2 linked regions of the Halorhodospira halophila genome follow. The protein of the gene in region 2 binds, or shares a complex with, the protein of the main gene of each other region. Links are inferred from orthologs where the notes say so. Each region holds a gene or a part of one and is shown on either strand. Other genes may lie near its edges.

The links.
Region 1: the proteins of CCR79_RS03340 (region 2) and smc are in contact, whole or in part, in a crystal structure (PDB 3ZGX), measured with the Bacillus subtilis proteins. The link is inferred for Halorhodospira halophila from one-to-one orthologs.

Annotation. Positions count from the first base shown.
Region 1 is NZ_NHSN01000025.1:160,710-172,161, forward strand. The notes cover bases 3,415-7,493. They hold smc (chromosome segregation protein SMC), read right to left. Parts: upstream 7,113-7,493; coding sequence 3,615-7,112; downstream 3,415-3,614. Other genes in these bases: CCR79_RS10125 (cell division protein ZipA C-terminal FtsZ-binding domain-containing protein), read right to left, coding at 3,415-3,601; queF (preQ(1) synthase), read left to right, coding at 7,184-7,493. Outside these bases: CCR79_RS10115 (efflux RND transporter periplasmic adaptor subunit), read right to left, coding at 1-165; NAD-dependent DNA ligase LigA, read right to left, coding at 264-2,396; more of CCR79_RS10125, read right to left, coding at 2,420-3,414; more of queF, read left to right, coding at 7,494-7,540; tRNA glutamyl-Q(34) synthetase GluQRS, read left to right, coding at 7,554-8,441; CCR79_RS10145 (TonB-dependent siderophore receptor), read right to left, coding at 8,424-10,496; CCR79_RS10150 (hypothetical protein), read left to right, coding at 10,661-10,852; CCR79_RS10155 (ATP-binding protein), read left to right, coding at 10,842-11,452. UniProt on the Bacillus subtilis protein: Required for chromosome condensation and partitioning.
Region 2 is NZ_NHSN01000010.1:3,123-13,495, forward strand. What follows is about bases 1-3,000. They hold CCR79_RS03340 (segregation and condensation protein A), read right to left. Parts: upstream 1,915-3,000; coding sequence 1,087-1,914; downstream 1-1,086. Other genes in these bases: rluB (23S rRNA pseudouridine(2605) synthase RluB), read right to left, coding at 1-477; scpB (SMC-Scp complex subunit ScpB), read right to left, coding at 467-1,090; CCR79_RS03345 (tryptophan--tRNA ligase), read right to left, coding at 1,911-3,000. Also shown: more of CCR79_RS03345, read right to left, coding at 3,001-3,128; CCR79_RS03350 (L-threonylcarbamoyladenylate synthase), read right to left, coding at 3,171-3,797; CCR79_RS03355 (YciI family protein), read left to right, coding at 3,886-4,185; tryptophan-rich sensory protein TspO, read right to left, coding at 4,590-5,084; CCR79_RS03365 (thioredoxin family protein), read right to left, coding at 5,081-5,314; CCR79_RS03370 (permease), read right to left, coding at 5,365-6,363; CCR79_RS03375 (PP2C family protein-serine/threonine phosphatase), read left to right, coding at 6,509-7,234; ribosome biogenesis GTPase Der, read right to left, coding at 7,244-8,662; CCR79_RS03385 (hypothetical protein), read right to left, coding at 8,776-9,069; CCR79_RS03390 (TsoY family (seleno)protein), read right to left, coding at 9,307-10,373. UniProt on the Bacillus subtilis protein: Participates in chromosomal partition during cell division. May act via the formation of a condensin-like complex containing Smc and ScpB that pull DNA away from mid-cell into both cell halves.

The sequences.
Region 1 (11,452 bases), on a different replicon or contig from region 2:
CACCGGCTCCACTTCGACGGCTACGGCGGCGCTCTCGCGCTCCCCGCCGGGGCCGGCGCCGGTACCCAGGTCGGCGCGGAACAGCGCCACGGCACCGATCACGATCAGGGCACTGGCGCCCCACAGGAGGAAGGTCTGGATGCGGCTACGGGCTCTGACGGGCATGGAGTCTCGATCGGTTCACCGGTTGGAGAGGTGCGGCAAAGTATACCAATCCCCTGGGCCGCTTCGGGGAAAACCGGCCCGGGCCCGCTGCGCAGTGGCTACGCCCTGCGCTCGCCGAGCAATTCCCTCAGGCCGGCTTCATCGAGGATTTCGACACCGAGTTCCCGGGCCTTGTTCAGCTTGCTGCCGGCATCCGCCCCCGCCACCAGGTAGTCGGTCCGGCTCGAGACGCTGCCGGTCACCCGACCGCCACACGCCTCGATGGCGGCCTTGGCCTCGTCCCGGGTCAGGCCCTCCAGGGTGCCGGTGAGCACCAGGGTGCAGCCGGCCAGGGGTGACGCGGCGACCTGCTCCGGCGGTTCCGGCTCAGGCCAGCGGACCCCGGCGGCGCAGAGGTGATCGACCACGTCGCGATTGTGGGGCTCGGCAAAGAAGCCGGCGATGGCCCGCGCCACCACCGGGCCGACATCCTCCACGGCCTCGAGCTCCTCGGCCGGGGCCGCCATCACCCGCAACAGCGCCTCGCTGGTGATCGCCGTCCCCGCTTCCACGCCGGCGGCCTCTCGCAGCCGGCCCAAATCGCCGCGGGGGATCGCGGCCGTCAGACCGTAGGCCGCTTCGGACAGGCGGCGCGCGGTCACCTCACCGACATGGGGAATCCCGAGGGCGTAGAGGAACCGCGCCAGCGTTGTACGCCGCGCCCGCTCGAGGGCGGCGAGGAGGTTATCGGCGGACTTGTCGCCCATACGCTCGAGCCCGGCCAACTGGGCGTGGCTCAGGCGAAACAGATCAGCCAGGTCGGCCACCAGCCCCTTGGCCACCAGCTGCTCGACGATCTTCTCGCCCAGCCCGTCGATGTCCAGGGCGCGGCGGGAGGCGAAGTGGAGGATGGCCCCCTCGCGCTGCGCGGGGCAGTAGAGGCCGCCCACACACCGGTGGGCCGCCTCGCCCTCGATGCGCTGCACCGCCGAGCCGCACTCCGGGCAGGTCTGCACGCGCTCCTCGAAGCGCCACGGCTCGGCCTGCCGCGGGCGCTTGTCGTGAATCACGGCGGTGATCTGCGGGATGACGTCGCCGGCACGGCGCACCATGACGGTATCGCCTTCGCGCACGTCCATGCGCGCCAGCTCGTCGGCGTTGTGCAGGCTGGCGCGGGCAACGGTGACACCGCCCACCTCCACCGGCTGCAGCCGGGCCAGGGGGGTGACCTTGCCGGTGCGTCCCACCGAGGGGACGATCCGCTCGACCACGGTGGTCGCCTCCCGGGCCGGGAGCTTGAAGGCCAGGGCCCAGCGGGGGGCGCGGGCGGTGAAGCCGAGCTGCTCGCGGGCGGCCAGGTCATCGACCTTGAACACGGCGCCGTCCACCTCGAAGGGCAGTGCATCCCGGTCCTCGATGAGCCGCTCGCGGTAGGCCTGGCACGCGGCCACGCCTTCCAGGCGCTCCAGCGGCGCGGTGGTGCGAAAGCCCCACTCGGCCAGGCGCTCGAGCACCTCCCAGTGGGTGGGCACCCCCAGCGCCAGCGGCTCGCCGACGCCGAAGGTGAACAGGGTCAGCGGTCGCTGCGCGGTGATCCGCGGGTCGAGCTGCCGCACCGACCCGGCGGCAGCGTTGCGCGGGTTGGCGAAGGGCCGCTCGCCCGCCTCGAGACGGGCCTGATTGAGCTGCTCGAAATCCTCCTTTCGGATCACCACCTCGCCGCGCACCTCAAGCCGCGCCGGATGGCCGCTGCCGCGCAGGCGCAGCGGCACGCTGCCGACGGTGCGCACGTTGTGGGTCACGTCCTCACCGCTCTGCCCATCGCCCCGGGTCCCGGCACGCACCAGCACACCGTCCTCGTAGGTCAGGCTCAGCGAGATGCCGTCGAGCTTCGGCTCACCGGTGTAGAGCACGCTGGCCACGCCGAGCCGGTCGCGGATGCGGCGGTCGAACTCGACCAGATCCTCGCCCTCGAAGGCGTTGTCCAGCGAGAGCATGGGGGTGTCATGGGCGACGGCGGCGAAGCCCTCCTGCACGGTCCCGCCCACCCGCCGGGTGGGCGAGTCGGCGGTGGCCAGATCGGGGTAGGCCGCCTCCAGGCGCTGCAGCTCGGCGAACAGGGCGTCGTACTCGGTATCCGAGATGCTCGGCCGGTCGAGGACGTAGTAGCGGTGATCGTGCTCGGCGATCTCGGCGCGCAGCTCGGCCACGCGTCGCTGCGCCTGCTCGCGGGACGGCGTCGATTCAGCCACGCTCGCTCCTTGTCGGGTGGGTCTTATTGGCGCTTATGCACGGCGATGTGCAGCCGCCGCCGGTGCTCGCGCAGCTGTTCGCGCATGTGCTCGGCGATCTGCTGCGTCATGGTGGAACGGGTGCTATCGAGCAACTCGCCACCGAGTTCCACGGATACCTGGTAGGCCGTGGCCAGCATCGCGTCGAGCACCTGCTCGCCATCCACTGGCAGGGGTAGCTGCATGAAGAACACCAGCCCCGGGGTCTCCAGGCCCGGCAGCGTCTCCTCCGGGTCCAGATACCCCGGCTCCACCATGCTCGCCGCACTGAACAGGGTCACTCGCCCCGTCTCACTCTGCCCGCGGCGGTGCCAGATGCGTTGCTCGCCCGGAACCATGCGCACCCGCCGCAGGGCCCGCTCGATCGCCGCCCCCCGGAAACGCTCGCCTTCCGGGGCGGCCACAAACGCCACCAGGATCTTCTCCGCTTCCTCGACATCGCCACTGCGGTAGGCGGCGATCTCCACCTGCGAGGCCGGCGAGAGCTTCAGCGGCGCCGGCTCCTCGACCCCGGCGGTGGCCGTCCCGCCGCCCCTCCCTGCCGGCGACGGCTCCGACTTCTCTGCCCCGCTCCCGGCGTCGCTTGCCCCGACCGGCTCCGCGTCGGCATGCCCCGCTGGCTGCGAACCGCTTCCGGCGGCGTCCGCCCCCGCCCCTACGGGTTCACCGGCCGCCGCCTGCGGCTGCTCCCCGGCTGGTGCCAGGCCGGCGCGTTCCGCCTCGGCGGCAGCGGAGCGGTGCGGCGTGCCGGTTCGCTCGTCCGGTTCGCCGGCGGCTGCCTCGGCGGACTGCCACCAGGGCCGATCGTCGCCCTGCTCGCCCGTCTGCGGCGTCGCACCCGACGCAGCGGGCCGTTCGCCCAGATCCAACCCCAGGTCGAGCTCCTCCGGGGCCAGCTCTTCCCGCTCGGCAAGGAGATCGTCGATGCCGCGCAGCTCATCGTCATCGATCACCGGGCGCTCTGACTGGCCGGGGCGCAAATCGCCGCCACCCCCTTCCTCGCCGGCGCCGGCGACGCCCCCGCGCCCCTGTGCGCTACCCGCCGCCGCGGCGGCCGGCTTCTGCTCGGCGTGCCGGCGGCGCCGATCCCGCCACCGGCCGAAGGCGTAGATCGCCAGCAACACCAGCACCCCTACGCCCAGGATCGTCCAACGCATCGCATCCATGGGTCTCTCTCCGTTATCCGGCCTCGGCGATATCGAGCGCCTCGTCCACGTCCACCGCAACCAGCCGCGAGACGCCGGGTTCGTTCATGGTGACCCCGAGCAAGTGGGAGGCCCGCTCCATGGTGGTCCGGTTGTGGGTGATCAGCACGAACTGGACCTTCTCGGACATCTCTTCGACCAGATCGCAGAAACGACCGACGTTGGCCTCATCCAGCGGGGCGTCCACCTCGTCGAGGAGACAGAACGGCGCCGGGTTGAGGTTGAAGATGGCAAAAACCAGCGCCACCGCACTCAGCGCCTTCTCGCCGCCGGAGAGCAGATGGATGCTCGATACCCGCTTGCCCGGCGGCTGCGCCATGACCACCACCCCGGTGGACAGCAGATCGTCGTCGGTCAGTTCCAGATAGGCGCGCCCGCCCCCGAACAACCGGGGGAAGAACCGCCCCAGCCCCTCGTTGACCTGATCGAAGGTCTCACGGAAACGCGCCCGGGTCTCCCGGTCGATGCGGCGAATCGCCGTCTCCAGGGTCTCCAGCGCCTCGTTGAGATCAGCGTGCTGCTCGTCCAGATAGCCGCGGCGCTCCTCCAGCTGCTGGCACTCGTCGATGGCCGCCAAGTTTACCGATCCCAAGCGCCGGATACGCTCGCTGACCTGCTCCAGGGCCTGCTCCCACGCGGCGACGGTGGCATCCGCGGCCAGGCGCTCGGCCACCTCGGCCTCCGATTCGCCGAGTTCTGCCAGGGCATCGGCCTCGTGGCTGCGGTGGACGCGCAGCTCGCCGGTCTCCAGGCGCAGCCCCTCCAGCCCCTCGCGCAACTGCTCGGCCCGCTGCTCGGCCTCGGCCCGCGCCTGCTCCTGCTCGCGCAGCTGATGATCCAGATGCTCAGCCTCGCTGCGCGCTTCGGTCAACTGCGCCTCCGCTTCGGACCGGCGCGCCAACAGGGTCTCGCGCTTTTCGGTCAATTCGGCAACCGGGTCTTCATCGTCGCCCAGAGCAGTCTCCAGCTCCGCCCGACGGCGGTCGTAGCGCTCACGCTGCTCCTCGGAGCGGCGCAGCTGCTCGCGCACGGACTCCAGAGCGGTGCGGGCACTCTCGAGCTTGCCGGCCAGATCGTAGCGCCGCTCACGGGCCTCGCGCAGCCGCTCGCCGGCGCGCTCGAGTTGCTCGCGCTGATCCTGCTGCTGCGCCTCGACCTCGGCGGCGCGCTCGGCGGCCGTGGCGGCAGCGGCGGCGGCCTCCTCGGCAGCGGCGGCGGCCTCCTCCTGCTCCTCGCTGGCCGCATCGCGCTGCTCGACCAGGCGGCTGCGCTCTCCGGACAGCTCCTCGCGCCGCTTCCGAGCCTGCTCGAGGGACTCGCGGCGGTGTTCCAGACGAGCCTGCAGGTCGGCGTGGCGCCGGTGCAGCGGACCAAGCTCGGCAGCCAGTTCATCGCGCCGGCGCTCGGCCTCGGCGGCCCCGCCGCGGGCGTCGGCCAGCCGGCCCTCGGCCTCCTGGACCCGCGCCTCGGCATTCTCCACCTCCTCGCGCAGAGCCTGGATCTCCTGCTCGCGCTCGAGCACACCGCTCTCGGCGTCCTCCTGCCCGGGCAGGCGCACCCAGTTGGCGCCCATCCACACCCCGTCGGGGGTGACCACCGTCTCGCCGGCGGCCAGCTCGGGGCGCAGGGCCTCGGCGGTGGCGGCGTCCGGGGCGCAGCGGATCCCGGCGAGGAGTTCGCGGGCCGCCTCGCTGCCGTGAACATGCGCCGCCAGGCGATCCTCGGCCGGTGCCGGCAGCAACTGGGCCTCGCCGACCAGGGTCAGCGGCCCGCCGTCCGGGGCCCCCTCGCTGGGCAGCGATTCCGGCTCGATGCAGACGGCCTGCAGGGCGTCACCGAGGATCGCCTCCACCGCCCGCTGCCAGTCGGCATCCACGCGCACGGTCTCGGCCAGACGCGGCGCCCGCGCCCAGCCCCGGCGTTCGAGCCAGGCGTGGCGATCGTCCCCGCGCCGGCCCAGGGCCGACTCCTGCAGGGTTTCCAGGGAGGTGAGCCGGGCCCGCGTGCCGGAGACGGCCTCACGCGCCGCCTCCAGCTCCCGGGCCGCCTCGTCCCGCTCGGCGGCGCGGGTCTCCAGCTCCTCGGCGGCGGCATCGCGGCGCTGCTGCAGGTCCTCAAGTTCGGCGGAGAGCTGTTCCTCCTCCGACTCCAACTCGCTGATGGCGCTCTCCAGCGCGTGCAGATCCACCGAGTCGCGCTCGTCGTCGAGGGCCTCGATGCGCTCGTCGAGCTCACGGACCCGGCGGGCGGCGGCGTCATGACGAGTCCGCTCCACCTCCTCGCGCCGCTGCGCCGAGGTCTGCTCGGCGCGGACGGCGTCGGCCTCGTCGCGCCAGGCATCCAGGCGCCCGCGAGCGTCCTCCTGAGCGGATTCCGCCACCTGCTCCTCTTCGCTGGCCGCCTCCAGGGCCGGCTCCAGCTCCTCGACCCGCTCCTCGAGGACCGCGCGCTTGTCCCGATCGGCGGTCACCGTGGCGTCCAGCTCCTCCAGCGCACGGCGGGCCTCGGCCAGCTCCTCCTCCCGCCGACGACGCAGGTCGCGGGCACTCTGGATGCGCTCGTCCACCGAGGCGATCTCGGCCCCGATCTCGTAGTAGCGGCCCTGGATGGTGTTCAGCGCCTCGTGGCGCTCCCGGGCCGACTCGCGCAGGGCCTCGATCTCACGCTCGGCGCGGCGCTGCTCGGCCACCGCCGACTCGCGCTGGTTCTCCTGCTCGCGGATGCTGGCGTCGCGCTCGGCGATGCGCTGATCCAGATCACGCAGCCGCAACAGCGAGAGTTCACCGCGTAGGCGCCGCTCCTCAGCCTTGTAGGAGCGGTAGCGCTCGGCGGTCTCGGCCTGGCGGCGCAGCTTCTCGAGTTGCTTGTGGACCTCGTCGCGGACATCCTCAAGCCGCTCCAGGTTCTCGCGGGTATCCCGGATGCGGCGCTCGGTCTCGCGACGGCGTTCCTTATAGACGGAGATGCCCGCAGCCTCCTCGAGGTAGACGCGCAGCTCCTCGGGGCGGGACTCGATCACCCGCGAGATCATGCCCTGCTCAATGATGGTGTAGCCCCGCGGCCGCAGGCCGGTGCCCATGAAGACATCCGAGATATCGCGCCGCCGACAGCGGGTGCCGTTGAGGGCGTATTGCGACTGCCCCTCGCGATTGACCTGGCGCTTGACGGAGATCTCGTTGTAGGCGGCGTACTGGCCGCCGATGGCCCCGTCGCTGTTGTCGAAAATGAGCTCGATGCTCGCCTTCCCCACCGGCGAGCGGGCGCTCGAGCCGCTGAAGATGACATCGCTCATGGACTCGCCGCGCAGGTGCTTGGCCGAGCTCTCGCCCATGACCCAGCGCACGGCGTCGATGATGTTCGACTTGCCGCAGCCGTTCGGCCCCACGACGCCGACCATGCGTCCGGGCAGGGGCACCGAAGTGGGGTCCACGAAGGACTTGAAGCCGGCGAGTTTGATCCGCTTGAGATGCATCGTAGAGACGACGGGCGCGTCCGGTTAGGATAACGGACCATTATCAAGCCTCACCGGACCCTTGGAAAGCCATGTCGACTGAACCCTCGAACGCCCTGGAGACCTTCGCAAACCCCAACCCGGAGCGGGATTACACCATCCGGATGGAGATCCCGGAGTTCACCTGCCTGTGCCCGAAGACCGGCCAGCCCGACTTCGCCACGCTCAACCTGGAATACACCCCGGACCGGCACTGCGTCGAACTCAAGTCGCTGAAGCTCTACATCTGGTCCTACCGCGAAGTAGGCGGGTTCCACGAGGCGCTGACCAACCAGATCCTCGCCGACCTGGTCGACGCCACGCAGCCGCGCCATATGAAGCTGACGGCGCACTTCAACGTGCGCGGCGGGATCTGGACCACGGTCGAGGTGGAGCACCACGGCCGCTGACCCCAGGGACGGCATGAGCGGGCCCGGCGCACCGTTCTCAACCCGCTTCGCCCCCTCGCCCACCGGGCCGCTGCACTTCGGCTCGCTGGTGGCGGCGCTGGGCAGCTGGATCGAGGCCCGCCACCACGGCGGGACGTGGCATGTGCGCATCGACGACCTCGACCCGCCGCGCGAGGAGCCCGGGGCCGCCGATGCCATCCTGCGGATCCTGGAGGCACACGGGCTGGGCTGGGACGGCGAGGTGGTCTACCAGAGCCGGCGCGGTGCGGCGTACCAGGCCGCGCTGGAGCGCCTGCGCGGCGCCGGCCTGGCCTACCCGTGCGCCTGCTCACGCCGCGAGACCCAGGCCGCCGCCCGCCGCCACGGGGCCATCGGGGCGGTCTACCCGGGCACCTGCCGCGACGGGCTGCCCGCCGGCCGCGAGGAACGCGCGGTGCGGGTGCGCACCGACGGGGCGCGGATCCGCTTTACCGATGGCGCCGCCGGCGGGATCACCACCGAGCTGGAGGCAGAGGTGGGCGATTTCGTCATCCGCCGCGCCGACGGCTTCTTCGCCTACCACCTCGCCTGCGCGGTGGACGATGCCGCCTTCGGTTACAGCCACGTCATCCGCGGTCAGGACCTGCTCGTCTGCACACCGCCACAGATCCACCTCCAGCGCCTGCTCGGGCTGCCCACCCCGATCTACCACCACCTGCCGCTGGCGTTCAACGAGCACGGCCAGAAGCTCTCCAAGCAGAACCGGGCGCCGCCGCTGAGCGAGGACCGGGCCGCGGCGAACCTGGTCGAGGCGCTGGGTCTGCTCGGCTATTCGGCCCCGGAGCGGCTGCGCCGAGCCGCCCCCGCGGAGGTGCTGGCCTGGACCCTGGCGGCGCGCGCCGGATCAGAACCGCTGGCTTAGCGCCACCCGCACCTCGCGGCGCTCGCCCTGCACCCGTGGGGCCGCCAGGTAGCGCTCGTCGGTGGCGTTGTTGACGCGCAGGTCGAGCCGGGCGCCCCGGGACCATTCGAGGGTGCCGCCGAGGCTGTGCACGGTGTAGGCGTCGGTGCGGTACTCGTTGGCATCATCCAGGTACCAGCCACCCACGTACTCGCCGCAATACCAGAGGCTGAGCGGCAGGGCGGTGTACGCGCCCAGATCGTGGCGCAGCTCCAGGCCCGCCAGGTGGCGGGGTACGCCCTCCAGGTGGTTGCCGCGCTGCTGCGGCTCTTCCTCATCGTAGCTGCGGCTGCGCTGGATGGTTACGTTGGGCACCACCTGCCAGGCTTCGGTCTGCAGCCGGTAGCGCACCTCGACCCCTTCCACCTCCACCTCGCCGACCGCGCGGAAGTAGTCCTCATCCGGATACGCCTCATCCTCCTGCGGCAGGTTCTCCTCGCGCAGGTGGTAGGCGGCCACGGCCAGTTGCTGGCGGTCGGTCGGCGCATGACGCCAGCCGAGTTCGGTGATCGCGCTCTCCCGCGAGGGGAGAAAATCGCCGTGACGATCCTCGCCCTCATTGGGGCGCAGGCCGGTCCCGGCGTGCACGTAGACGCGGCTTCGCGGGGTCACATCCAGCTCCGCCCCGGCCTGCCAAGTGACCCCACGGTCCTCGGCCACCACCGCCAGCTGGGGATCGTCCTCATCGCCCTCGCGCACCTCGTACTCGTTGTGGCGCACCCCGGCGGTGAAGGCCCAGCGCTCGCCAAGCTCGATGCGATTGGCCAGGTAGGCCCCGTACCGATCGACCTCCTCCGGGCCCTCCTGGCGCTCCAGGGCCAGGTTGCCGAGGCGGATCCCGGAGAAGTCGGGATCCCGGGGATCAACGCTGAACTGCTGCCACCAGTCGCCCTCGTCATCCCAATAACGCAGCTGGTCGCGCTGGAAGTCGATCTCCTGTCGGTGCGCATCCGCGCCGGCGACCGCCTGCCACCGTCCCCAGTGGGTGCGCCGCTCGAAATCGACCTGCAGCCGAAGATCCTCCTGGGTGTATTGATCATCGACTCTGGCCGCGTAGCCGGCCACCGGCTCCGGCGCCGGCAACAGGCCAAAGGAGTAGAACCCCAGGATCAACTCCTCCCGGTCCACCTCGGAGTACGCGGCGCTGAGCGAGACGCCCAGGCCCTCGGTGAGCTGGTGGTCCCAGTAGAGCGCACTGCGCTGATAGCGCCGGTCGCTCTCCTGCTCCGGGCTGTGCAGCGGGGTATCGTAGACCGGGCCGTCCTCCAGCCAGACGGTGCCCATGTCGTAGGGCCGACGATTGCGCTGGAATTCGTGCTCGAGGCGCAGCTCGCCGTCGGCGTGGTAGCGCCAGGCGAGGCCACCGAGTACATGGAGCCGCTCGGTCGGCTGCGCGGCGGGACGGCGCTCGCCATCCTGGCCGGCCAGTGTCAGGCGGTAGGCGAGGTCGTCGCCGATCGGCCCGGTGCTGTCAGCCACCACGCGCCGGTGGTCCGGATGGCCCACCTCCACGCCCACCTCATGGGCCGGCGTGTGTTCCGGTCGCTTGCCGTGGTAACGGATGGCGCCACCGGGTGAGCCGACCCCCTGGAGGATCGCATCGGGGCCGGGGACGATCTCGACACGCTCAATCGTGTAGGGGTCGCGGACGAAGAGCCGATCGATATCCGTCAGACCGTTCCACTGCGGGGTAGTGACGGTGAAGCCGCGCAGGGTCCAGGCGGTGCCCAGGCCGCCTTCCTCGCGCCCGGCATGCCCTCCGGGCACCCCGCCGGCCAGCCCTTCCAGGCGATCGGGGCGGCGGGTCGCGAGGGTGGACTCATCCAACTCCGTGCGGCTGAAGCCGGCCCGGTCCGTCGCACGGGCGCCCTCGCCCCCAGGGATGTCGCTGCCCACAGCGGGCTCGGAGAGGACGGTGACAGGTGGCAGGGCGCCTTCCGCAGCAACGGCCCACCCCGCGGCCAGGGGGCCGCCGAACACCAGTGCACCCAGGCTTATGGACGGTAGCGCGCGCATCAACATCCCTTTGGTGCGGACGACTGGGGGCGAGGATACGGGACCCCGGGGCGTCGGAACAAACTGACGGCGGCTTCGGAAACTGGCCACGCTGCGGCCGCCGTGCTACTTTCCGTAACATAACGAGAGCGCCCCGAACCGGCGCCGCCTGGAGGAGATTCCTGTTGCGCAATGGACCCGGACCCGCTGCCGGAAGCGTGGCGCTGTTCCTGCTGGTGCTCTTCCTGCTGGCCACGCCGTTCACCGACTGGTGGATGCAGGCCCAGCCGCCCTGGTACGTGCCATACCTGGGCTGGGCAGTGGTCATCGCCTTGGGCGGCTGGCTGATCGAACGGGGGAGCGGGCGTGACCTTTGACCTGCTGACCCTGTTCCTGGTGGGGGTCGCCTACCTGGGGCTGCTGTTCGTCATCGCCTTCGCGGTAGACCGACGCTGGTTCCCGCGGGCGGTGGTCCGTCACCCGGTCTTCTACGTCCTCGCCCTGGGTGTCTACGCCACCACGTGGAGCTACTACGGCTCGGTGGGCTTCGCCGACGAGCACGGCCTGATCTTCGCCACCATCTACCTCGGGGTCACCGCCGCCTTCCTCCTGACGCCGGTGCTGCTCGCCCCCCTGCTGCGCCTGACCAGCAACCAGCAGCTAACCTCCGTGGCCGACGTCTTCGCCTTCCGCTTCTCCAGCCAGTTCGCTGGCGTCCTGGTCACCGCCATCATGCTCGCCGGCATCCTGCCCTACATCGCCCTGCAGATCCGTGCCGTGGCCGAGTCGACCCTGGTGCTCACCGGCGGGGGCCACGACCCGCGCCCCCTGGCGCTGGCCTTCTGTCTGATCGTGACGGTCTTCGCGATCATCTTCGGCGCCCGCCACGTCACTCCGCGGGTGAAGCACACCGGGCTAGTGGTCGCCATCGGCCTGGAGAGCCTGGTCAAGCTCGGCGCCCTACTGATGGTCGCCTG
Region 2 (10,373 bases):
GTGGACCATCTCCTCGGTCACCTCGCCGTGGATCCGGCAGGCGTACTCCCGCTCAACCCCCGTGGAGGGATGCATCAGGGCGTTGGCGAGTTCGCCATCGTTGGTGAACAGCAACAGCCCCTGGCTGTTGATATCCAGCCGCCCGACGGCGATCCACCGCCCGGGCGTGCGCGGCAGCCGCTCGAAGACTGTTGATCGGCCCTCGGGGTCGGAGCGGGTGGTCACTTCGCCCTCGGGCTTGTTATAGAGCAGCACCCGCCGCGGCGGCTCGCGATGGACCCGCTGCACCGTCTGCCCGTCCAGCTCCACGTGGTCACGGGGCTGCGCGCGATCGCCCAGCTTCGCCACGCGTCCCTCGATGCGCACGCGCCCGGCCTGGATGGCCGCCTCCATCTCGCGGCGCGAGCCCAGCCCGGCGCGCGCCAGTACCTTCTGCAGTTTCTCGCCCGCAGGCTGATTCCCACCGTCACTCGTCACGGGTCGCCCCCTGTTCGTCGTCGCTGGTTGCCGGATCGCCCTCGGCCTCGTCGGGCAGGCGCAGATCCAGCTCCAGATGCGCCTGATCCGGATCCTGCAGCGTGGCCAGATCCGGCAGCTGATCCAGCCCGCGCAGGTTGAAGTGCTCAAGAAACCCGCGGGTGGTGGCGTACATCGCCGGGCGCCCCGGCACGTCGCGCCGGCCCACCACGCGGATCCAGCCACGCTCCTCGAGCGTGCGGATGATCGAAGTACTGACGCTGACCCCGCGCACCTGCTCGATCTCCCCGCGGGTGATCGGCTGCCGGTAGGCAATCAGGGCCAGCGTCTCGAGGACGGCCCGCGAATAGCGTGCCGGCTTCTCCTCCCAGAGCCGCGAGACCCACGGGGCCATGTCGGCACCGACCTGGATGCGGTAGCCGCCGGCCACCTCGCGGATCTCGATCCCGCGCCCCTGGTAGTCCGCCGACAGCTCGGCCACGGCCCGGCGGATGTCGTCGCGGCTCGGCGCCCGGTCGGCATCGAACAGGCCCTGGATGCGTTCGAAGGTCAGCGCCTCGCCGGCGGCCAGCAGCGCCGCCTCGATGATGTGCTTGAGTGGTGGCATATTCATCGTGCGCGGATGTAGATCGGGGCAAAGGCGTCGGCCTGGACCAGCTCCACCATGGACTCGCGCACCAGCTCGAGCAGCGCCAGGAAGGTCACCACGACCCCGGTCCGCCCCTCCTCCACCCGGAACAGCTCCTGGAAGGGCGTGTAACGCTCCTCGCTGAGCCCGCTCAGGGTCTCGCTCATCCGCTCGCGGATGCTGATCGTCTCGCGCTCGACGTGGTGGCTCTCATTCAGCTGCGCCCGGCGCATGACCTCTGAAAGGGCCAGCAGCAGCTCGCGCAGGCTGACTTCCGGTGCCTGCGCCCGGGGCCGACACTCCGGTGCGTCGGCGGCGGCCGGGAAGATATCCCGCCCCACGCGGGGGAGTTCGTCGATCTGCTCGGCCACCTTCTTGAAACGCTCGTACTCCTGCAGCCGGCGGATCAGTTCGGCCCGCGGATCGTGGTCCTCGTCCTCCTCGTCGTCGGCCGCCGCGGGCCGCGGCAGCAGCATGCGCGACTTGATCTCGGCGAGCATGGCGGCCATCACCAGGTACTCGGCGGCCAGCTCCAGACGCATCTCGCGCATGAGCTCGACGTACTCCATGTACTGCCGGGTGATCTCGGCGATGGGGATGTCGAGGATGTCGAGATTCTGCCGCCGGATCAGGTAGAGCAGCAGATCCAGCGGCCCCTCGAACGCCTCGAGGAAGACCTCGAGCGCGTCCGGGGGGATGTAGAGATCGTCCGGCAGCCGTCGCAGCGCCTCGTCACCGACGCGGGCCACCGGCTCACCGCCGCCCGCCGGCTCGTCAGCGGACGCCTGCCCGGCGGCGGTCTCCGTCACCGGTACTCCAGGCCCATGGCGCTGCGCACCTCGCCAAGGGTCTCGCGGGCCTCCTCGCGGGCCTGCTCACAGCCGTCAACGATGATCGAGCGCACATGCTCCGGATCTTCCTCGTACTGTCGGGCCCGCTCGCGGATCGGCGACAGCTCGGCCTCAACGGCGTCGATGATGCAGCGCTTGCACTCCAGGCAACCGATCCCGGCGGTGGTGCACCCCTCTTGGACCCACGCGCGGGTCGACTCGTCGGAGTAGACCTGATGGAAGTCCCACACCGGGCACTTCTGCGGATCGCCGGGGTCGTTACGACGCACCCGCGCCGGGTCCGTCGGCATGGTGCGCAGCTTGCGGACGACGTCGTCGGTGGGCTCGCGCAGGCCGATGGTGTTGTCGTAGGACTTGGACATCTTGCGGCCATCGAGGCCGGGCATCTTCGCGGTCGGCGTCAACAGCACCTCGGGCTCGGGCAACAGTTCCCGGGTGGTGCCGTCGAGATAGCCGAAGAGCCGCTCGCGGTCGGCGACGGTGATGTTCGGCTGCCCCTCCAGCAGGGCGTGCGCCACCTCCAGGGCCTCGCGGTCACCCTCCTGCTGATAGCGACGGCGCAGGTCGTGGTAGAGGCGCGCATTCTTCTTGCCCATCTTGCGCGCCGCCTCCTGGGCCTTCTGCTCGAAATCCGGCTCGACGCCGTAGAGGTGGTTGAAGCGGCGGGCCACCTCGCGGGTAAGTTCCAGGTGGGCCACCTGGTCCTCGCCCACCGGCACCTCGGTGGCCTTGTAGATGAGCACGTCCGCCGACTGCAGCAGCGGATACCCGAGGAAGCCGTAGGTGGACAGGTCCCGGTCGCTCAGCTGCTCCTGCTGGTCGCGGAACGTGGGCACCCGCTCGAGCCAGCCGAGGGGGGTCATCATCGACAGCAGCAGGTGGAGCTCAGCGTGCTCGGGCACCCGGGACTGGATAAACAGCCGCGCCAGCTTGGGGTTGACGCCGCAGGCCAGCCAATCGATCACCATGTCCCAGACATTGTCCCCGACCACCCAGGGGCTCTCGTAGTGGGTGGTCAGGGCGTGCCAGTCGGCCACGAAGAAGAAACACTCGTACTCGTTCTGCAGGCGCACCCAGTTCTTGAGCACGCCGTGGTAATGGCCCAGGTGCAGCCGTCCTGTCGGGCGCATGCCCGACAGGACGCGGCTGGGTCGTTGGTTGATGTTAGCCAAGCAACGGCTCCTTATGGTTGTTCGCGATCCGTCTCCATGCGCTCAGGCACTCTGGAAGACGCGGGTATCGCCGACCCCTTCGCGGATGACCTCGGCAGCCTCACCGGTGAGATCGATCACGGTGCTCGCCCCGCCCCCGGTGGGCCCGCCAGCAACGACGGCGTCGATCAGCTTGCCGATGCGCTCACGGATCGCCTCGGGATCGTCGAGGGGCATGTCGTCACCGGGCAGCTGCAGCGTCACGCTCATCAGCGGCTCGCCGAGAGTGTTGAGCAGTGCGCGGCTGGCCGGGTGGTCGGGTACGCGGATACCAATGGTCTTGCGCTTGGGGTGCTGCAGCCGCCGGGGCACTTCGGACGTAGCCCGCAGGATAAAGGTGTACGGCCCCGGTGTGTGGGACTTGAGCAGGCGGTAGGCGTAGTTTTCCATCTTGGCGTAGGTGCCGATATCCTTGAGATCCTTGCACGCCATGGTGAAGTTATGGCTGTTGTCCAGACGCCGGATCTCGCGGATGCGGTCGAGGGCGGCCTTGTCGCCGAGGCGACAGCCGAGGGCGTAGCTCGAATCCGTCGGGTAGGCGATGACACCCCCATCGGCAAGAGTCTGCACGGCCTGGTTGATCAGGCGCTGCTGGGGCGTCTCCGGATGGACTTCAAAGTACTGCGCCATGACTTCCTCTCCCGTGGACACGCCCCGGCCATCCCGGGGCACGGCTTCATTGTACCGGACCCCTTTCGGAGCGATAAGGTAACGACCCATGTATTACGCGATCATGAGCAGGGACGTGGAGAACAGTCTGCCGCTGCGCCAGTCAGCGCGGGCGGAACACCTGGCACGGCTGGAGCAGCTGCGCGACGAGGGGCGGCTGTTGCTCGCCGGGCCGTATCCGGCCGTGGACACGGAGACCCCCGGTGAGGCCGGTTTCACGGGCAGCCTGGTGGTCGCCGAGTTCGAGTCACTAGAGGCGGCGCAGGCGTGGGCGGATGCCGACCCCTACGTGGCGGCGGGCGTCTACGCGCAGGTGGACGTCCGGCCCTTCAAGCCAGTGCTACCGTAATCGGGTGCGATCGCCATGGCCCGCCCTCGCCGGTGGTACCAGGTCGGGCCGGCGCCGGACGAACGCGCCCCGCCTATCGGCGGGGTTCCCTGTGCTGCTCACCCCGGCGGGGCCGCTCGCTAAACTCGCGGCGCTGGCGCGCCGCTCAGACAGAACCTCGCTGATCAGCGCGAACCGGCAAAGCTTCGCGCTGATCCCCCGCCGGGGCTGCGCTGCTCGGCGCGCTCAACGGCGCCGGCCCGACCTGGTACCACCGGCGAGGGCGCGAACCGTCTCGGCAGAAGGACTGCGCTGCTCGGCACGCTCAACGGCACCCCAGCGGCCCGACCCCCCCCCGGCCAGGGGCGCAGGCGGTCTCGGCAGACCGCCGCCGGGGCCCCGGTAAAAGGGCCCCGGCGAGCGGCTTAGGCGCCGCCCTGCTCCGTCGTGCCGGCCGAGGGGGCATCGCCGTTGCGTCGCCAGATGTCGTAGTTGAGGGCGCCCGCAAAGCTGACCCAGGCCAGATAGGGGATGAACAGCAGCCCGGCCAGCCAGTCCGCGGCCAGGAACGCCGCCGTGGTCAGCAGCACCGAGACCCACAGCGCCCCAAGCACCACCAAGCCGCCGAAGAGCTGCTGCAGACCGAAGAAAACCGGCGTCCACAGCGTGTTCAGAGCGATCTGCAGCGCCCACAGGGCCAGACCGAGGGCCAGGACCTCGGAGCCGGACAGGGCCACCCGCCAGGCGGCCACGGCAATGGCCAGGTAGAGCACCGTCCACGCCACCGGGAACAGCCAGTTCGGCGGCGTCCAGGTGGGCTTGTCCAGCTCCTCATACCAACGCCCGGGACCGAACATGGCCCCGGTGGCGGCCGCCGCCATGCAGGCGCCGAGAAACGCGACAAAAATCAAAAGACTCACTGCAGCCACTCCTTGATCTGCTCGGGTTCAGGAACCGACCCGCTGTGGACCAGCCGCTCGTCCACCACCACGGCCGGTGTCGACATGACGCCGTACTGGATCAGGGCCTCCGGCCCCGTCTCCTTGTGTACCTCTGCGGCCACACCCAGATCAGCAGCCATCTGCTCGATCCGCTCGGCGGTGTTGTTGCACTTGGCGCAGCCACTGCCCAGCACCTTAATGATGGTCATGGGATCCGTTCCTCCTATGCATCGTTCATGGTAACGGCCTGCCGCCGTCCTCACACCCCGGCAAATAGTAGCGGCTCCACGGCATTGAGCAGCCACCCCGCCAGGGTGAAGGCGAACAGCAGCAGGACGAAGAAGATCGCCAGCAACCGCCACTGCATCACCTGCTTGAGCAGCACGAACTCCGGAAAGCTCGCAGCGACGGTGCTCATGCAGAAAGCCAGGGTGGTGCCGATGGGCAGCCCCTGGATAATCAGGCTCTCCATCACCGGCACCACACCCGTGATGTTGGTGTACAGCGGAATGGCGACCAGCACCGCCGCAGGCACCTGCCACCAGTGACCGGCACCCAGGTGCTCCTCGATCCAGCCCTCGGGGACGAAGCCGTAAAGCGCCGCCCCGAGGCCGACACCGATCAGGACCCACTTCCAGACCCGCGCGAAGATCTCCCCCACCTCGCGCCGGGCAAAGTCGTGGCGCTGGCGCAGGGTCAGCCGCGTCGCACCGGCAGCGCCGTCAGCCGGCGCACTGCCCTCGGCATAGGCCTTGGCCAGGAACGGTTGCAGGTAGCGCTCCGCGCGAATGGCGTCGAGAAACGCCCCGCCGAGCATGCCGATCAGAAAACCGACGGCGATGTAGATCAGGGTCAGCTCCCAGCCCAGCAGCCCCCAGAGCAACACCACGGCCACTTCGTTGATCATCGGCGAGGTGATCAGGAAGGCCATGGTCACCCCGATAGGGATCCGCGCCGTGGTGAAGCCGATGAACACCGGCACGCTCGAGCAGGAGCAGAACGGGGTCACGGCTCCGAACGTCGAGCCCAGGAAGTAGCCGAGGACGCGATTGCGCCCGGCCAGGAAGGCGCGGACCCGCTCGACGTTCAGCGACGCCCGGGCCAGAGCAATGACGTAGATCAGCACCGCCAGCAGGGCGAAGATCTTCGCCGTGCTCTCAACGAAGAAGTGCGCGGCATCGCCGAACGGCTTGCCGGCCTCGATGCCCAGCAGGTCGTGGACGATCAAGGTGGCGAGATGAGCGAAGAGTTCAAGCATGATGGACGGCTGTCAGTTCGGGATCGGCAGCCATTGTCATATACGCCTAAACATATATCAAACACGGCACAGGTTCCCGCAGCACGCTCTGCGGGCTAGGATGGCCTCAAACCTTTGGCAACCCTGCAACAGGAGGCGTGGAACCATGGAGATCGCCGGCGAGACCCACCGCGGCCACCAGCGACCTCGCAACGAGGACCGTATCGACTGGGACGAGGGCGCCGGCGTCGCGGTGCTCGCCGACGGCATGGGCGGGCTGCCCTACGGGGCCGAGGCGGCGCGGCTGGCGGTGGAGGCGGTGATCCGCATCGCCCGCACCCACCACGGCAGTGACCACACCTGGCTGGAGTCCGGCGGGGAGCCGGCGGATCTGGTCCAGCTGGCCAACCGCGCCGTGCTCTCCTATACCGAGCGCGACCGCCGCTACGAGGGCATGGGCACCACCCTCGCCCTGCTCTGCGCGGCCCCCGACGAAGTGGCCCTGGCCCATGTGGGCGACTCCCGCATCTACCGCTTCCGGGACGGCCGCCTGGAGCGGCTCACCCGGGACCACACGCCGGTCCAGCGCGCGGTCGAGACGGGGGCGATGACCGAGGCCGAGGGGCGCCGCTCGCCGGAACGCAACGTCCTCGAGCGCGCGCTCGGCGCGGTGACTTGGGCCGAGCCCGACGTCACCCGCCTGCCGCGCGACCCCGGGGATCTGTTCCTGCTCTGTTCCGACGGCCTGACCGAGCCTCTGGAGGACGCGGCGATCGGTGCCATCCTGGCCGAGGAGGACCGCTCGCTGTCCCAGCGCGCCGGGGACCTGATCGAAGCCGCCCTCGATGCCGGCGGGCCGGACAACGTCTCGGTGGTGCTGGTCCGCACCTGAACCGCCCGGCTAGCGCCGGCGCTTGCGCTTCTTCTCGCGCTTCTTGGCGTGGTGGATGACCCGCTGGCGCCGGCGGCGCTGACGCTCGGTGAGCTGGTTGGGCTTGTCGGCGAAGGGGTTCTCGCTGGCCCGGCACTCGATGCGCACCGGCGTGCCGTACAGGTCGAAGGCGTCGCGGAAGAAGTTCTCCAGGTACCGCATGTAGGCCCGCGGCAGCCGCTGCACCTGGTTGCCGTGGACGACGATCACCGGCGGGTTATGCCCGCCCTGGTGGGCGTAACGCAGCTTGATCCGCCGCCCGCGGGAGAGCGGCGGCTGGTGGTTGGCGAGCGCCTCCTGCAGGGCCTCGTTGAGTTCCGGGGTGGCCAGATCCCGGTGGGCGGCCGCATGGGCCCGGTCCACCGACTCCAGCAGCAGCCCCACGCCACTGCCGTGCAGGGCCGAGACGAAGTGGTGGCGTGCAAAACCGAGGAAACCGAAACGCAGATCGAGATCCCGGCGCACCTTGCGGCGCTGATCGGGATCGAGACCGTCCCACTTGTTGATAACCAGCACCAGGGCCCGTCCGGCCTGCAGGACATGCCCGGCCAGGTGGGCGTCCTGCTCGGTGATCCCCTCTTGGGCATCGGTCACCAGCACCACCACCGAGGCCCGCTCGATGGCCTCCAGCGTCTTGACCACGCTGAACTTCTCGACGGTCTCCTGGACCCGCGCCCGGCGCCGCACGCCGGCGGTATCGATCAGGGTGTAGTGCTGCCCGTCGCGCTCGAACGGCACGGCGATGCTGTCGCGGGTAGTGCCCGGCTCGTCGTAGACCACCACCCGCTCCTCGCCGAGGAGCCGATTGACCAGGGTGGACTTGCCCACGTTGGGCCGGCCGATCAGCGCCACCGGGATGCCGTGCCCGGCGGCGACCTCCCCCTCCTCCGGCTCGGCGGGCGGGAGCGCAGCGAACACGGCGTCGAGCAGCTCGCCGACACCGCGCCCGCGCGTGGCGGCGATGCTGTGAACCGGCTGCAGGCCGAGGCCGTGAAAATCGGCGGCGGCCACCCCGGCCTCGAGGCCGTCGGTCTTGTTCACCGCCAGGAACACCGGCACCTGCGCCCGCCGCAGCTCGGCGGCGATCTCTTCATCCCCGACGGTGCTACCGGCCCGCCCGTCGACCAGGAAGACCACGGCGTCGGCTCCGGCGATGGCGGTGCGGGCCTGTTCGTGCATGCAGCCGCCCACTCCCTCGAGCTCCTCGCCCATCCCACCGGTATCGACCACCACGGCGTGACTGCCGCGATGGCGCACGACGCCGTACTGCCGGTCCCGGGTCAGGCCGGGGTGGTCGGCCACGAGGGCGTCCCGGCTGCCGGTGAGCCGGTTGAACAGGGTCGATTTGCCGACGTTCGGCCGCCCGACCAGGGCGATTACCGCAGACATTGGGCGTTCCCCGCATTGGCTGGGACAGGATGACCGCGCTGGAAAGGCGGTCCGAGGGCGGGGATTATAACGGACGGGGCAACGGCCCGTGAGCCGCTGCCCCCCTGGGAAGGTCAAACCATGGCGTCGATCTCGCCACCGGCGTCCAGATCGTCGACGCCACCGGAGGCGTCGTAGCTGGCTGCCCCACCATCGTCCTCAAAGGACTCGGTGCTGGTGCCAACGTCCTCGCCGCCGGCGATCGAGGAGATGTCCACCGTGTCGGCCCCGCCAGCGGCTTCACCACCGAACTCGGAGCCGCCAGCGCCCTCCATCTCCTCACCCTCGAAGGGGTCGTCACCACCGGCGCCCTGGGACGGCGGCGGCATGCTCGGCGCCCCTCCGCCAACTGCTCCTACTGCAGACATCACTACCTCCTGCGTTTCGTATCACTCGGGCCGGGCTCTCTACCCGCCTATCCGGCACTCCATTGCCGGTTGCGGCCATCCGGTTCCGGCGCCCGCTCCGCGCCATCCGCCCTCAAGGGGCTTGTGGCACGGAGCGTTTCCGGATATGCGTGGGACCTGCAACCCACGTGCCGGGTTCCAGATCCCACTTCTGCCTACACCCCCGTTGTCGTCGGCTGCCAGGCCAACTTGAGGGCCTCAGGAGGACGAACTGGTGGTGGAGGGGCTCAATCTTTGCCCCGCCCAGGCATCCACCCGGAAGTGCTTGCGATTGAGCTGGAAGACCAGCCAGATCGTGGCCGCCTGGACCACCAGGGCGATGGCCGTCAGCGCCCAGTAGGCGACCCCGTAGGCCTCGATGACACCGTGGTGGGCCAGGCCCAGGTTGGTGAAGAAGTGGATCATCACCGCCAGCGCCACGCCGGGGCAAACCAGGGTGTAGGAGCCGGCGGAACGCTCAGGGCCGACTACGAAGCGGCCGAAGTAGTTGAAGCGGCGCAGCACCACCCAACCGAGCAGCAGCAGCGCGACCTGCGCAGCCAGGAAGTAGGTGAGCAGACCCAGGGTCTGGATACCACCGGCCTCGGCGCCGAAGTGGGCCTCGATGCCCGCCGTCTGGCGCACCAGGGTGATGCCGATGATCGTCAGCACGGGAACGCCGATCCACAGGCTCGGCGCGCTGACCGGATTGGCGTTCTGCTCCATCATCGCGCGCACGCCGAGGACCAGCATGACGGCGCCAGTGATCACCGCGGCGATCAGGAAGAAGCTCGACAGCGCCAGACTGAACGCCGCTGTCGCCGGCACGCTGCTCATCCCCGCCGGCGCGGCGAGCCCCACGCCGACCATCGACAGCGCGAAGGCAGGCAGGGCCTGGGCCAGGCTGTTGTCGGCGGCGCAGTCGCAGTCGCTCTCGGTGAGCACCCGGCCCCAGAAGTCGCCGAGCTGGCGCAGAGCCCAGCCGCCGACGATCAGGAAGGCGACCATGGCCGCGGGGAAGAGCCACTCCACGATGGCCGACAGCCCCGGGACGAAGACCATGCCGAGCACGAAGCCGACATTGATGGTCATCGCCACGGTCAGCGGCGCGGCCAGCAGCTGCACCTCGGTGCGGTTGCCGCGCATGTTCTTGCGGTAGGCGTCGGTCTGCAGGAACCGCCGATGCTCGCGGATGTTCCAGAACAGCAGACGAAAATGGATGAAGGCCATGGCCAGGATGCCGGCCCAGGCCAGTACGATGGCCGTTTGCAGGCCGGCGTGACCGC